Regions from separate parts of the Streptomyces sp. NPDC021100 genome, predicted to be linked through region 1. Evidence: riboswitches for the same ligand, from Rfam matches in the RefSeq annotation. Region 1 holds a riboswitch; the other holds the start of a gene.
The links. Region 1 has a riboswitch for glycine ahead of gcvP (aminomethyl-transferring glycine dehydrogenase). Riboswitches for the same ligand answer to the same signal wherever they lie in the genome.

Region 1 (7,124 bases):
AGGGGATGGCTCCGGCCCGACCGCTGACCCACGACCTGTTCAAGGACGTGCTGGAGGCGGTGGGGCAGCAGCTCGCGGAGGTCCGCATCACGGACCTGCGCGAAGGCGTGTTCTACGCGGAGCTGGTCTTCGCCAGCGGAGTCGAGGTCAGCGCCAGGCCGTCCGACGCCATAGCGCTGGCCCTGCGCACCGGAACGCCGATCTACGGCAGTGACGGGGTGCTGGACGACGCGGGGATCGCCATCCCGGACGAGCAGGAGGACGAGGTGGAGAAGTTCCGCGAGTTCCTCGACCAGATCTCGCCGGAGGACTTCGGTACCAACAGCCAGTGAGGCGGCCGGCGGGCCCCTTTCGGCAGGCTCACCAGGGCGTGCCCGGGGCCGCGGCAGGGTATTCGAGTAGCCTTTCCCCCGCGGGGACACGTAAAACCACTCTCAGGGTGATTATCACTCGGCGTGCCGAGTGTGGCGATCGTTGACGCACCCCGAGCGACTGCCTACCGTCGAGAAGGCAGGTCAAGGACGGAGGTCGGCGTGAGAAGCACGGGCGACGGTACAGCGGTCGGCAGTCCGTATCCGCTGCACGGGGGATCGGTCGAACCGGTGACCCTCCCTCATAGCCTGAACGGTGCGGGCGGTACCCCCGCCCACGGCCTGAGCGGCGTGGGAACAGCGGGGAGCACTCCCGTCCCCGGCGCGGCGGTCACCGCTCAGCGGGGGCCCCGGGCCGGCGGCTCGAGAGACGTGGACGGCGAGGGCGGCGCGGCGCCCGCCGCGGAGACCATCGGCTACCGCGGGCCCACCGCCTGCGCGGCGGCCGGCATCACCTACCGGCAGCTCGACTACTGGGCGCGCACGGGGCTCGTGGAGCCGAGCGTCCGGCCCGCGTACGGGTCCGGCAGCCAGCGGCTGTACAGCTTCCGGGACGTCGTCGTCCTCAAGATCGTCAAGCGGCTGCTGGACACCGGTGTCTCGCTGCAGAACATCCGCACCGCCGTCCGGCACCTGCGCTCCCGCGGCATGGCCGACCTCGCGCAGATGACGCTGATGAGCGACGGCGCGACGGTCTACGAGTGCGCGTCCACCGACGAGGTCGTGGGGCTCCTCCAGGGGGGCCAGGGCGTCTTCGGGATCGCCGTCGGGGTGGTCTGGCGGGACGTCGAGAGCGCGCTCGCCCAGCTCCATGGGGAGCGGGTGGACACCGGCGAGACGCTGATCGGCCACAATCCGGCGGACGAGCTGGCGCGGCGGCGCAATCGGGCGGGCTGAGGGCGGCTCCAGGCGGTACGAAGCGGGTTCGGGGTTCCTCCCCGGGCCCGCTTTCGTGTGGGCGTGACGCGGCGCGGGCGGGCTCGTCGTCGCACGTCAGCGCGATTGTCAGTGGTATGCGGGACCATTCGTGGTGTGAGAGGTTCACCGACGATCCTGCATCTCGACATGGACGCCTTCTACGCCTCGGTGGAGCAGGCGGCCAAGCCCAGCCTGCGCGGAAAGCCGGTCGTCGTGGGCGGCATCGGTCCGCGCGGTGTGGTGGCCACCGCGTCGTACGAGGCGCGGGTCTTCGGGGTGCACTCGGCCATGGCCACGGCCCAGGCCCGCCGGCTGTGCCCCAACGCGGCCTATCTGACCCCGCGCTTCAGCCTGTACCAGCAGGTGAGCGGCGTGGTCATGGGGCTGCTGGGCGAGCTGTCGCCGCTGGTGGAGCCGCTCAGTCTCGACGAGGCGTTCGTCGACCTGGAGGCGGGCGGCGTCGAGCCGGACTCTGGGGCCGTACGGGCGGTGGGGGAGCGCCTGCGCAGGGACATCCTGGCGGCGACGGGGGTCAGCGGGTCGGTGGGGCTCGCCGGGTCCAAGATGCTCGCCAAGATCGCCTCCGAGCAGGCGAAGCCGGACGGGCTGGTCGTCATCGAGCCGGGCACGGAGCTGGAGCTGCTGGGGCCCCTGCCGGTGCGGACGATCCCGGGCGTCGGGCCCGCCACCGCCGAGACGCTGCGGCGCGCGGGCATCCACACGGTGGCGGAGACGGCCGAGGCGGGGGAGGCGGAGTTGGTGCGGCTGCTGGGCAAGGCGCACGGGGCCGGGCTCCACGCCCTGGCGACCGGCCATGACGACCGGCCCGTCGTGGCCGAGCGGGACGCGAAGTCCGTTTCCGTGGAGGACACCTTCGCCGAGGACCTGACCGACCGGACGCGTGTGCAGCTGGAGCTCGCTCGCCTCGCCGACCGCTGCGTCCGGCGGCTGCGCGCGGCCGGGCGGTCGGGGCGGACGGTCGTCATCAAGGTGCGGCGGTACGACTTCTCGACGCTGACGCGCTCCGAGACGCTCCGGGGGCCGACGGACGATCCCGCGGTGGTCCGGGAGGCGGCCGCCCGGTTGCTGGAGGGGGTTGATACGACGGCGGGGGTGCGGTTGCTGGGGGTGGGGGTGAGCGGGCTCGCCGATTACACGCAGGAGGATCTGTTCGCGCAGGCGCGGGCCGCTGAGGCCGCGGGGGCGGCCGCGGACGAGGGAGGGCTGACGGATGCCGAGGGGGCGCCCGAGACGAGGGCGGACGACGACGCGTCGCCGGCCCGGCGGTGGCTGCCGGGGCTGGACGTGGTGCATCGGGAGCTCGGGCGGGGGTGGGTGCAGGGGAGCGGGCTCGGGCGGGTCACCGTGCGGTTCGAGGAGCCGTGGTCGGTGGCTCCTGGGCGGGTGCGGACCTTCGCCGTCGACGAGCCCGGGCTGGAGCCTGCCGAGCCGGTGCCGTTGATCCGGCCTTCGGGGGAGGGCGCCTCCCGGGGGCGGGTCGCCGGTGAACCGGCGGAGGGGACGGTTCGGTCGCGGGCTTGAGCGGGTCGGTGTCCTAGTGTGTCGGTCCTGCCCGGCGTGGTGGGGTGCCCCGATCCCGCCCTTTCACCGTTTCTTGCGGGGGCGAGCCCCCGCACCCCCGAAACCGCGCTCCGCGCGGTTGTCCTCAAACGTCGGACGGGCTGGATAGTCAGCCCGTCCGGCGTTTGAGGACGAGCGGCGAAGCCGCGACAAGCGGGGTCTGGGGCGCAGCCCCAGGAAACGGTGAAAGGGCGGGACCGGGGCACCCCACCGCCTCTGCGGGCACCCTCGCGGTTCAGCGGTCGGCGTCCCGCTCCCGCCCGCCCGTCCCGGGCGCCGGCGTGTCCGGGCCCGGCAAGGGCATGCGGTAGTGGTGGTAGAGGCGGAGTTCCTGTTCGGGGGAGAGATGGCGGCCCACTCCCAGGTCGGGGGCGGTTCTGATGAGGGTGCGGTCGTAGGGGATGCGCAGGGACTCGTCGACGACCTCGCTCGGTTCCAGGGGGACGAAGGCGTCGCGGCCGAAGAGGCCGGTGCGTACGGCCGCCCACTCGGGTTCGCCGGTGGCGTCGTCGAGGTAGACCTCGTCCACCGTGCCGATCTTCGCGCCGTCGCGGTCGTACGCTTTACGGCCGATCAGGGTCCGAGGATCGATATCCGACTGCATCTGTCCTCCCGGGAGTCACTTCTGTCCCCTCTCTGTCCCCTGGTTTCCCCGGGAGACCTCTCGCAAAGCCCGGAAAAACCCTCGGGAGGCGAGATAAGCCGCCAATCAGGAGTAATGGGGGAGCCCGCGGAAAAGCACCGGCCGGGAGATCCGTCGTCGGCATCGCCGCTGGTAGGCTGGCGATTGGCTGTGGACCCCGCGCGGGAGAGTCCTCCAGGAGCCGGAGAGGCATCCGCCTCGACGGGTCCGACGGGGGCGCCGAAGGAGCAAATCCTCCCCGGAATCTCTCAGGCACCCGTACCGCGCGGACGAGGTCACTCTGGAAAGCAGGGCGGGCACCGGACCGGGCACCATGCCGAGCCCCTCCTCACCGACGGTGAAAGCCGGGTCGCGTCACCAGGACCCGGTGAAGCTCTCAGGTCGAGATGACAGAGGGGGAGGCCGTCCGGGTACCCGCGCCGTGGTACCCCTCGCAGGTCGCAATGACCAGGAGGCCCCCGCAGATGACCGCCCACCGCATCGCCCTCTCCGACCTGGAGCGCGGCACTCCCTTCGCCGGCCGCCACATAGGCCCCGACAGCGGGGCGCAGGCGAAGATGCTCGCCCATGTCGGCTTCGGCTCGCTGGACGAACTCACCGCCGCCGCCGTGCCGGACGTGATCAAGAGCGCCGAGGCGCTCCGGCTGCCCGCGCCCCGCGGCGAGGCCGAGGTGATCGCCGAGCTGCGCGGTCTCGCGGACCGCAACCAGGTGCTCGTGCCCATGATCGGACTCGGCTACCACGGCACGTTCACCCCGCCGGTGATCCTCCGCAACGTCATGGAGAACCCGGCCTGGTACACGGCGTACACCCCGTACCAGCCGGAGATCTCCCAGGGCCGCCTGGAGGCCCTGCTCAACTTCCAGACCGTCGTCGCCGACCTCACCGGGCTGCCCACCTCCGGCGCGTCCCTGCTCGACGAGGGCACCGCCGCCGCCGAGGCGATGGCGCTCTCGCGGCGCGTGGGCAAGGTCAAGGACGGGGTGTTCCTCGTCGACGCCGACGCCCTGCCGCAGACCGTGGCCGTCATCGAGACCCGCGCCGAGCCGACCGGCGTCGAGGTCGTCGTCGCCGACCTCTCCGCCGGCATCCCGGACGAGATCGCCGAGCGCGGCGTCTTCGGCGTGCTGCTCCAGTACCCGGGCGCCTCCGGTGCCGTCCGCGACCTGCGGCCGGTCATCGAGCGGGCGCACGAGCTGGGTGCGATCGTCACCGTCGCCGCCGACCTGCTGGCGCTGACGCTGCTCACCCCGCCCGGCGAGCTGGGCGCCGACATCGCCGTCGGCACCAGCCAGCGGTTCGGCGTGCCGATGGGCTTCGGCGGGCCGCACGCCGGTTACATGGCCGTCCGCGAGCAGTTCGCGCGCAGCCTGCCCGGCCGCCTCGTCGGCGTCTCCGTCGACGCGGACGGCGACAAGGCGTACCGCCTGGCCCTCCAGACCCGCGAGCAGCACATCCGCCGCGAGAAGGCCACCAGCAACATCTGCACCGCGCAGGTGCTCCTCGCCGTCATGGCCGGGATGTACGCCGTGTACCACGGGCCCGACGGGCTCACCGGCATCGCCCGCCGTGTGCACCGGTACGCCACGCTGCTCGCCGAGGGCCTGCGGGCCGGCGGCGTCGAGGTCGTGCACGGCGCGTACTTCGACACCGTCACCGCGCGGGTGCCGGGCCGGGCGGACGAGATCGTCGCCGCCGCCCTGGAGCAGGGCGTCAACCTGCGCCGGACGGACGCCGACACCGTCGGCATCGCCTGCGACGAGACCACCACCCGCGAGCACCTGGCCGCCGTCTGGGCCGCGTTCGGGGTGACCGCCGACGTCGAGGCGCTGGACGCCGGCACCGCCGACGCGCTCCCCGAGGGGCTGCTGCGAGGCTCCGGCTTCCTCGCCCACCCGGTCTTCCACCAGCACCGCTCCGAGACCGCGATGCTGCGCTACCTGCGCCGCCTCGCCGACCGGGACTACGCGCTGGACCGGGGCATGATCCCGCTGGGCTCCTGCACCATGAAGCTCAACGCGACGACCGAGATGGAGCCGGTCACCTGGCCGGAGTTCGGCGCGCTGCACCCGTTCGCCCCGGCGGAGCAGGCCGAGGGCTACCTCACGCTCATCCGCGAGCTGGAGGAGCGGCTGGCCGAGGTCACCGGCTACGACAAGGTCTCGCTCCAGCCCAACGCCGGTTCGCAGGGCGAGCTGGCCGGTCTGCTGGCCGTCCGCGCCTACCACCGTGCCAACGGCGACGAGCAGCGGACCGTGTGCCTCATCCCGTCCTCCGCGCACGGCACCAACGCGGCCAGCGCCGTGATGGCCGGCATGCGCGTCGTCGTGGTGAAGACGGGCGAGGACGGCGAGGTCGACGCCGACGACCTGCGCGGCAAGATCGAGAAGCACCGCGACGAGCTGGCCGTCCTCATGGTCACCTACCCGTCCACGCACGGCGTGTTCGAGGAGCACATCAGCGAGATCTGTGCCCTCGTCCACGAGGCGGGCGGCCAGGTGTACGTGGACGGCGCCAACCTCAACGCCCTGGTGGGGGTGGCGAAGCCGGGCGAGTTCGGGGGCGACGTCTCGCACCTGAACCTGCACAAGACCTTCTGCATCCCGCACGGCGGCGGCGGTCCGGGCGTCGGCCCCGTCGCCGTCCGCGCGCACCTCGCGCCGTACCTGCCCAACCACCCGCTCCAGCCCGCCGCGGGCCCGGAGACCGGGGTCGGCCCGATCTCGGCCGCGCCGTGGGGCTCGGCCGGCATCCTGCCGATCTCCTGGGCGTACGTCCGGCTGATGGGCGGCGAGGGCCTCAAGGCCGCGACCCAGGTCGCGGTGCTGAGCGCCAACTACATCGCCAAGCGCCTGGAGCCGCACTACCCGGTGCTCTACACCGGTCCCAACGGCCTCGTCGCCCACGAGTGCATCGTCGACCTCCGGCCGCTCACCAAGGCCACCGGCGTCACCGTCGACGACGTCGCCAAGCGCCTGATCGACTACGGCTTCCATGCGCCGACGATGTCGTTCCCGGTGGCCGGCACACTGATGATCGAGCCCACCGAGAGCGAGGACCTGGGCGAACTCGACCGGTTCTGCGAGGCGATGATCGCGATCCGCGCGGAGATCGAGAAGGTCGGCTCCGGCGAGTGGGACAAGGACGACAACCCGCTGCGCAACGCCCCGCACACCGCCGCGTCGATCGCCGGTGCGTGGGAGCGCCCGTACGACCGGGAGACGGCGGTCTTCCCGGGCGGCGTCTCCGCGGCCGACAAGTACTGGCCGCCGGTGCGCCGGGTCGACGGTGCGTTCGGTGACCGCAACCTCGTCTGCTCCTGCCCGCCGCTGGACGAGTACGAGGGCTAGGCGGCAGGCCCGTCACACGGGGAGGGCCGGTCCGGCGGGAACGCCGGGCCGGCCCTTTCGTCGCGTCGTACGTGGTACGTCAGGCCGCCGTCACCACATGCTCGGCGCCGAGCGGCCGGTGCGGGGCGATGATCTGCCCGTCCGGCAGCAGTTCGCCGGTGTCCTCGAAGCAGAGGACGCCGTTGCACAGCAGGCTCCAGCCCTGCTGGGGGAAGTGCGCCACGAGGTGGGCGGCTTCCCGGTCGGCGGAATCGGCTGACG
Region 2 (7,124 bases), on a different contig from region 1:
TCCATCACCCGGCTCACCACGGTGTCCACCCAGCCGCCGAAGTAGCCGGCGATGATGCCCAGGACGGTGCCGATCACCACGGCGACCACGGCCGCGAGAAAGGCGACGAGGAGGGAGACCCGGGCGCCGTAGACGACGCGGCTGAAGACGTCCCGGCCGTTGACCGGCTCGACGCCGAACAGGAAGTCCCCGTTGATGCCGCCCCACGAGCCCTTCGGGGTGCCGAAGAGGGGGTCGATCTGGTCCTCGTGGTACTCGTTCGGCGGGTGGCCCAGCAGGTCCACGATCAGCGGGGCGAAGATCGCGACCAGGATGAGCAGCAGGACCACGATCCCGCCGGCGAGGGCCAGTTTGTCGCGCTTGAGCCGCGTCCAGGCGATGCGCCACGGGGAGCGGCCCTCGATCGTCGTGCCCGGGACCGGGATTTCCGCGTCGGCGACGACGGTCGCGGTCCCGGTCGCGCTCGTCTCGGGGAGTGGTGCCGTCATCGTTCGCTGGACCCCTCTCGGCCGGTGGAACCGGCCTCCGCCGGCCGCCCGGGGGCGGCTGGTCGACCATCACTGACACATACGGTGCTGTGCGGTGCTGTGGTGCGGGAAGTACAGGCGGAGCTGGTCGTACACCGGACCTGCGGGTCCTTGGAGCGGGAGTCTTCAACGCGTTCACGATCACCCGCCAGACCCGGCGGCCAATGGATGCGCAACCGTGATGTGCGATGCAGGGTTCCGTTATACGGACGCGGGCGGCCGCTCAGCGAAGGGACGGGGAACCATCAACTCCGGCTAGGGGTAAGGCTGTTACGGATGTGACGTAAGTGGTGCAAGTGACCTGTGAGGCTTGACGGCGGCACGGTAAACGATCAGGCTCACTGGCGATCGCAGTGATCCATCTGCCGCTCCAATCAAGGGAGTTGACGTGACACGGAAGCTGATCCACCGCGCCGCCATGGCGGGCGCGGCGCTCACCCTCGGACTGACCGGCACCCTGGCCGCGGGCGCCTCGGCCATGGCGGGCTCCCTCCGGGGACTCCTCGGTCTCCCGGGTGACCCCCGAAACGCGCCGCTACATCGACCTCTACGAGAGCAAGCAGCAGTGCCAGGGCGGCGGCGCGTACTTCATGCGCCACGGCGCGAACCACTACGAGTGCTACGACGTCTCGGGCGGCTGGGAGCTCTGGATCTGGGAGTGACGCCCGGGGACGCCTTCCCCGCCTGCCGGCCGGTCCGTCGTCGACGGACCGGCCGGTTCGCGTACGCCCCGCGGCCGCTACGTGTGGCGGGCGCGGGGCGTGGCGGGCGCGGGCGGGACGGGCGCGGGCGGCGCCGCTAGTGCGGGTACCCGTACCCCGGCGCCGGTGCCGCCGCGCCGCTCGGGGCGGGGGCGGCGTGGCCGTAGAACGGGCGGGCGTGGGCGCGCATCCACAGGGCCACCGGGTCGAACTCGTCCGACATCGCCACCGTGGACACCGGCAGCCCCTCCGGCACCACGGCCACCACCTGCTGCATCATCGCCCGGACGGACTCCACGGCGGGCGGCGAGGTGTCGTACAGGTCGAGGCCGATCGCCAGGTACGCGGCGCCGATCGCCGGCTGGACCCAGGCGCGGCGCAGCGCCCGGACGGCGGGCGTGCGCTGGGCGTGCTGGGCGAGCAGGGCGTAGAACCGGGCGATGTCGACGGTGGGTTCGGAGATCTGGAGGGGCCCGGCGGGCAGCCGGTCCAGGCCGCCGGCGATGCGGCGCAGGTCGAGCCAGGGGATGCCGACGCCGCCGCCCGGGGCGTGCGGGTTGAGCCACAGGCCCCAGCGGCCCGGGTAGAGCGAGGAGGCCAGGGAGCGGCCGGTGACGACCTCGTGGGCACGGTTCCAGCCGCTGGCGGCGAGCTCGCGCTCGGAGGTGACGCAGGGGGCGTAGCCGAGGCCGTCGACCTCCATGTTCCCGTACTGGGCGTCGGGCGAGCCGGGCCGGCCGTGCCAGAGCAGCATCCACAGCCGGCCGTCGGCGACGGCGTGCAGCAGCGACTCGTAGACGTCGTACCGCCCGGGCGCCACTTGGCGCAGCACCTGCTCCACGCCGCTCTCCGCGCCCGCGCTCACCTGATCCCGCCCCTTCTCACGGCGGACGCTCGCGTCGCGTCCGCCCCCTGCCTCACGGCGCGGTCGCGCCTCCCGTACGGTCGTCCAACCAGCTTACGAGGCCGGGGCGGCATGCAGGGGAGCAGTCACCGGTCACGGTCGTAGAACGGTGCGACGCGGTCCCGCATCCAGTCGGCGACCGGGTCGCGGGTGACGTCGAGGAAGACCGTGCGGACCGGCCAGGGGACGGGGGCGGAGCCCAGGGCGCGGCCCAGCGCGTCCACGGCGGCGGCGCGGCTGTCGTCGTCGGGGAGGTCGAGCTCCACGCCGACGAACAGCTCCGGCGGCCCGCCCTCGACGCTGGCCAGGGCGCGGCGGGCGGTGCGCACGGCGCGGGCGGCGGTGAACTCCAGTCCGGCGGCGGCGAGGAAGGCCGTGGGCTCGTCCTGCCAGTCGGGCTCGTGCAGCCGCACCCGGCCACCGGTGGGCTCGCCCTCCAGCCGCAGCCGGCCCGCCCGGCAGAGCTCGGCGACGGCGGCGGGCGGCAGCGGCGCACCGACCGTGCCCTCCGGGTTGACGACCAGGCCGACCTGCGGGGGCAGACCGCGGGCGAACTCCACGGCGGGGGCGACCGCGTAGGCCATGTGGTCGCCGACGACGCGGCGGAACTGCTCCTCGGAGCTGAACACCGGCACGAACGCGGCGCCGCCGAGCTCGATGGTGGGCAGGTCGAGGTCGCGGCTGTCGGGGCCGCCGCCCTTGGGCAGGGGTATCCAGACCTCGCTGCGGCCGAGCACCTCGACGACCCGCTCGCCGGTGCCGGGGACGCCCGCGCAGGCGGCGAGGGTCTCCTCCAGTTCATTGGCGGGCCAGCCGGGGACCTCGCCCCGGACCCGCTCGGTGCCGTGCAGCTCGGGGCCGCTCATCCGTTCTCCCCACGGTCTCGTCGCGCTCGCACCCGCACCTTAACGGCCGGCTCTCCGTCAGCGGGCGGGAGGGGGACGGCGGGCGGACGGGGCGGGCGGCGCGCGACGGGGACGGCGGGGGCGGTGGGCGGTCCCGAAAAGGACGGGGCGCAGGGGGCGGAGAGTGCTCCCGACGCGGAGGGAGCCGCGGGCGCTGCCGGCGCGGAGGGGGCGGCGGATGCTCCCGATGCGGGCGGGCCCGCGGACCGCCTCGGCGCGGCGGGAGCCACGGACGCTCCCACCGCGCCCCGCCCCTCGAAGGTGATCGTCCGCAGCGCCGCCGCGGCCGGGCGGTCGAGCAGGACCACGCTCGCCGCGCCCGCCGGCGGCCGGCCCGCTTCGGCCGCCGCGATCAGCCGCTCCATGGCGCGGCGGTGGCGCCCGAACGCGGCCCGGGAGACCGTCCGCCCCCGGGCCCGCTGCCCGGCGAGCGCGGTCCCGGGCTCGACGGCGAGCAGCAGGACGTGCAGCGAGGTGCCGCGCCGCCGCGCCTCGCGGGCCAGCAGCCGGCGGACCCAGCCGCGCTGTCCGCAGTCGTGCACGACGAGGCTCGCGCCGGAGCGCAGGGCGTGCCACAGGTGCGCGTAGTGCACGAGGCGCGCGAAGGGGCGGTAGGCGCCGTACGGGAGCCGTACGGGCAGCGCGCGCAACCGGCGCTCCAGGCGGGCCCGGGAGTCCTGCGAGTCGACGCTGCGGACGGGGTCGCCCCGGCCGTCGAGGGCGGCCACGGCCCGTCGGATCAGGGTGGACTTCCCGGCTCCGGGCAGGCCGGAGACGACCAGCAGGTCCCCGGCGCGGCAGCGCAGCTCCGCCCTGGGCGGCGCGGCCCCGCGCAGGTCACGCACCCGCGCCCCGGCGGCCCCCGTCGTCCGTGTCGTCCGCGCGGCATCCGCCGCCCCCCTCTGGACGCCCGTTCGCACCGCTCCCCCGTCCTCGTCCGCCGCACCGCGGCCCCGCCGCTCCGTCGCTCGGTGCTCACGGTGTACCCCACCCGCATACGGACGGAGTAAAGGAAAAGTAATCCAATGCGATGGGCTCCGAACGGTCCATCGCACGCCCGTACGTGCAATGATGTGCGCGCCAAGAGCACGACCACCTGCGTACACGCGCACCTGCGTACAACTGCATACCGGCCGCTCGAATCCGCGCGGGAGAGTCCCGGCCATGTGCCTGCCGCACCGCGGCACGCCGCATGCCGGGCGCCGAAGGAGCAAGTTCCTCCCTTGAATCTCTCAGGCCCCGTACCGCGCAGGGTGAGGCAGATCTGAAAAGCGGACCGCCCGGCGGTCCCACCCAAGGTGCAAGCCGCGTGCCCTCTCCGGGGGCTCCCGGTGAACCTCTCAGGTTCCGATGACAGATGGGGAGGCCGTCCTTCGACGTCCCCGCGTCCTCGCGACCGCTGCCCGGGAGCCTTGATCATGTCTGCCGCAGAGACCTCACAGCCCTCAGAGACCGCCGCCCCCCGTCGTACCGCGCTCGACGCGCTGCACCGCGCCCTGGGCGCGACGATGACCGACTTCGCCGGCTGGGACATGCCCCTCCGCTACGGGAGCGAGCGCGACGAGCACGTGGCCGTCCGCACCCGCGCCGGTCTGTTCGACCTCTCGCACATGGGCGAGATCACCCTTACGGGTCCGCAGGCCGGCCAGGCCCTGGACCACGCCCTGGTGGGCAACCTCTCCGCGCTGAAGCCCGGCCGCGCCCGCTACACGATGATCTGCGACGAGCGCGGCGGCATTCTGGACGACCTGATCGTCTACCGCCTCGCCGACGAGGAGTACATGGTCGTCGCCAACGCCTCCAACGCCCAGGTGGTGCTGGACGCCCTCACCGAGCGGGCCGCGGGCTTCGAGACCGAGGTGCGCGACGACCGCGAGAACTACGCGCTGCTCGCCGTCCAGGGCCCGGCCTCCCCCGCCATCCTCAAGTCGGTCACCGACGCCGACCTGGACGGCCTGAAGTACTACGCGGGCCTGCCCGGCACGGTCGCCGGCGTCCCGGCGCTGATCGCCCGCACCGGCTACACCGGCGAGGACGGCTTCGAGCTGTTCGTCGCCCCCGCCGACGCGGAGAAGCTGTGGCAGGCGCTCACCGAGGCGGGCGCGGACGCCGGCCTGGTGCCCTGCGGCCTCTCCTGCCGGGACACGCTCCGCCTGGAGGCGGGCATGCCGCTGTACGGGCACGAGCTGACCACCGCGACCACGCCGTTCGACGCCGGGCTCGGCCGCGTCGTCAAGTTCGACAAGCCCGGCGACTTCGTCGGCCGCGCGGCGCTGGAGGCCGCCGCCGAGCGCGCCGCGGACGCCCCGCCGCGCAAGCTGGTGGGCCTGGTGGCGACCGGGCGGCGGGTGCCGCGGGCCGGCTACCCGGTGGTGGACGCCGCCTCCGGCGCGGTCGTCGGCGAGGTCACCTCCGGCGCCCCCTCCCCCACGCTCGGCAAGCCGATCGCCATCGCCTACGTGGACGCGGCCCACGCCGCGCCCGGCACGGCCGGGGTCGCGGTGGACATCCGCGGCAGCCACGAGCCGTACGAGGTCGTCGCCCTGCCGTTCTACAAGCGGGAGCGCTGAGCCCGCCCGGCGTCCCCCGCCGTCCTCCGTCTCACCTGTCAAGACCCTTTGCACGAGCACCCACCCGCGTACAGGAGAATCAACCCATGAGCAACCCCCAGCACCTCCGCTACACCAAGGAGCACGAGTGGCTGTCGGCCACGGATGAGAACGGTGTGGCGACGGTGGGTATCACCGAGTTCGCCGCCAACGCGCTCGGTGACGTCGTCTACGCCCAGCTCCCGGCCGTCGGCGACACCATCACCGCGGGCGAGACCTGCGGTGAGCTGGAGTCCACCAAGTCGGTCAGCGACCTCTTCGCCCCCGTCACGGGCGAGGTCGTCGAGGCCAACCAGGACGTCGTGGACGACCCCTCGCTGGTGAACTCCGCCCCCTTCGAGGGCGGCTGGCTGTTCAAGGTGAAGATCACGGACGAGCCGGCGGAGCTGCTGACCGCCGACGCGTACACGGACTTCGCCGGCTGACCCCGCGTTCCGCCTTCCCCCGGCCCCTCCCGGCCCCTCCCGCCAGGAAGAACTCATGTCGCTTCTGAACAGCTCCCTCCATGAGCTCGACCCCGACGTCGCCGCCGCTGTCGACGCCGAACTCCACCGTCAGCAGTCCACGCTCGAAATGATCGCCTCGGAGAACTTCGCTCCGGTCGCGGTCATGGAGGCCCAGGGCTCGGTCCTCACCAACAAGTACGCCGAGGGCTACCCGGGCCGCCGCTACTACGGCGGCTGCGAGCACGTCGATGTCGTCGAGCAGATCGCCATCGACCGGATCAAGGCGCTGTTCGGCGCCGAGGCCGCCAACGTGCAGCCGCACTCGGGCGCCCAGGCCAACGCCGCGGCGATGTTCGCGCTGCTGAAGCCGGGCGACACCATCCTGGGTCTGAACCTCGCCCACGGCGGGCACCTGACCCACGGCATGAAGATCAACTTCTCGGGCAAGCTCTACAACGTGGTCGCCTACCACGTCGACGAGCAGACCAACCTGGTCGACATGGAGGAGGTCGAGCGCCTCGCCAAGGAGCACCGCCCCAAGCTGATCGTCGCCGGCTGGTCCGCCTACCCGCGCCAGCTGGACTTCGCGGCCTTCCGCCGGATCGCCGACGAGGTCGGCGCGTACCTGATGGTCGACATGGCCCACTTCGCGGGCCTGGTCGCCGCCGGGCTGCACCCCTCCCCGGTGCCGCACGCGCACGTCGTCACCACCACCACGCACAAGACCCTCGGCGGTCCGCGCGGCGGTGTGATCCTCTCCACGGCCGAACTCGCCAAGAAGATCAACTCGGCGGTCTTCCCCGGTCAGCAGGGCGGCCCGCTGGAGCACGTGATCGCGGCCAAGGCGGTCTCCTTCAAGGTCGCGGCGAGCGAGGAGTTCAAGGAGCGCCAGCAGCGCACGCTGGAGGGCGCGAAGATCCTGGCCGAGCGCCTGGTGCAGGACGACGTCAAGGAGCACGGCGTCTCCGTCCTGTCCGGCGGCACGGACGTGCACCTGGTCCTCGTCGACCTGCGCCACTCCCAGCTGGACGG

Region 2: another riboswitch for glycine. It lies ahead of gcvT (glycine cleavage system aminomethyltransferase GcvT); the one in region 1 lies ahead of gcvP (aminomethyl-transferring glycine dehydrogenase).

The regions. Positions count from the first base shown of each region.
Region 1 is NZ_JBIRQH010000030.1:72,660-79,783, reverse strand. Features, by position in the region: gene ACH4PU_RS34025 (bifunctional nuclease family protein) at 1-332, shown strand, start outside; gene ACH4PU_RS34020 (MerR family transcriptional regulator) at 534-1,268, shown strand; gene ACH4PU_RS34015 (DNA polymerase IV) at 1,404-2,831, shown strand; gene ACH4PU_RS34010 (PRC-barrel domain-containing protein) at 3,106-3,474, opposite strand; glycine riboswitch at 3,666-3,787, shown strand; gene gcvP (aminomethyl-transferring glycine dehydrogenase) at 3,978-6,863, shown strand; gene ACH4PU_RS34000 (DUF5999 family protein) at 6,943-7,124, opposite strand, start outside.
Region 2 is NZ_JBIRQH010000001.1:229,928-237,051, forward strand. Features, by position in the region: gene ACH4PU_RS01085 (ABC transporter permease) at 1-488, opposite strand, end outside; gene ACH4PU_RS01090 (hypothetical protein) at 1,043-1,189, shown strand; gene ACH4PU_RS01095 (enhanced serine sensitivity protein SseB C-terminal domain-containing protein) at 1,326-2,093, opposite strand; gene ACH4PU_RS01100 (enhanced serine sensitivity protein SseB) at 2,219-2,998, opposite strand; gene ACH4PU_RS01105 (AAA family ATPase) at 2,995-3,882, opposite strand; glycine riboswitch at 4,176-4,294, shown strand; gene gcvT (glycine cleavage system aminomethyltransferase GcvT) at 4,456-5,607, shown strand; gene gcvH (glycine cleavage system protein GcvH) at 5,694-6,071, shown strand; gene glyA (serine hydroxymethyltransferase) at 6,127-7,124, shown strand, end outside.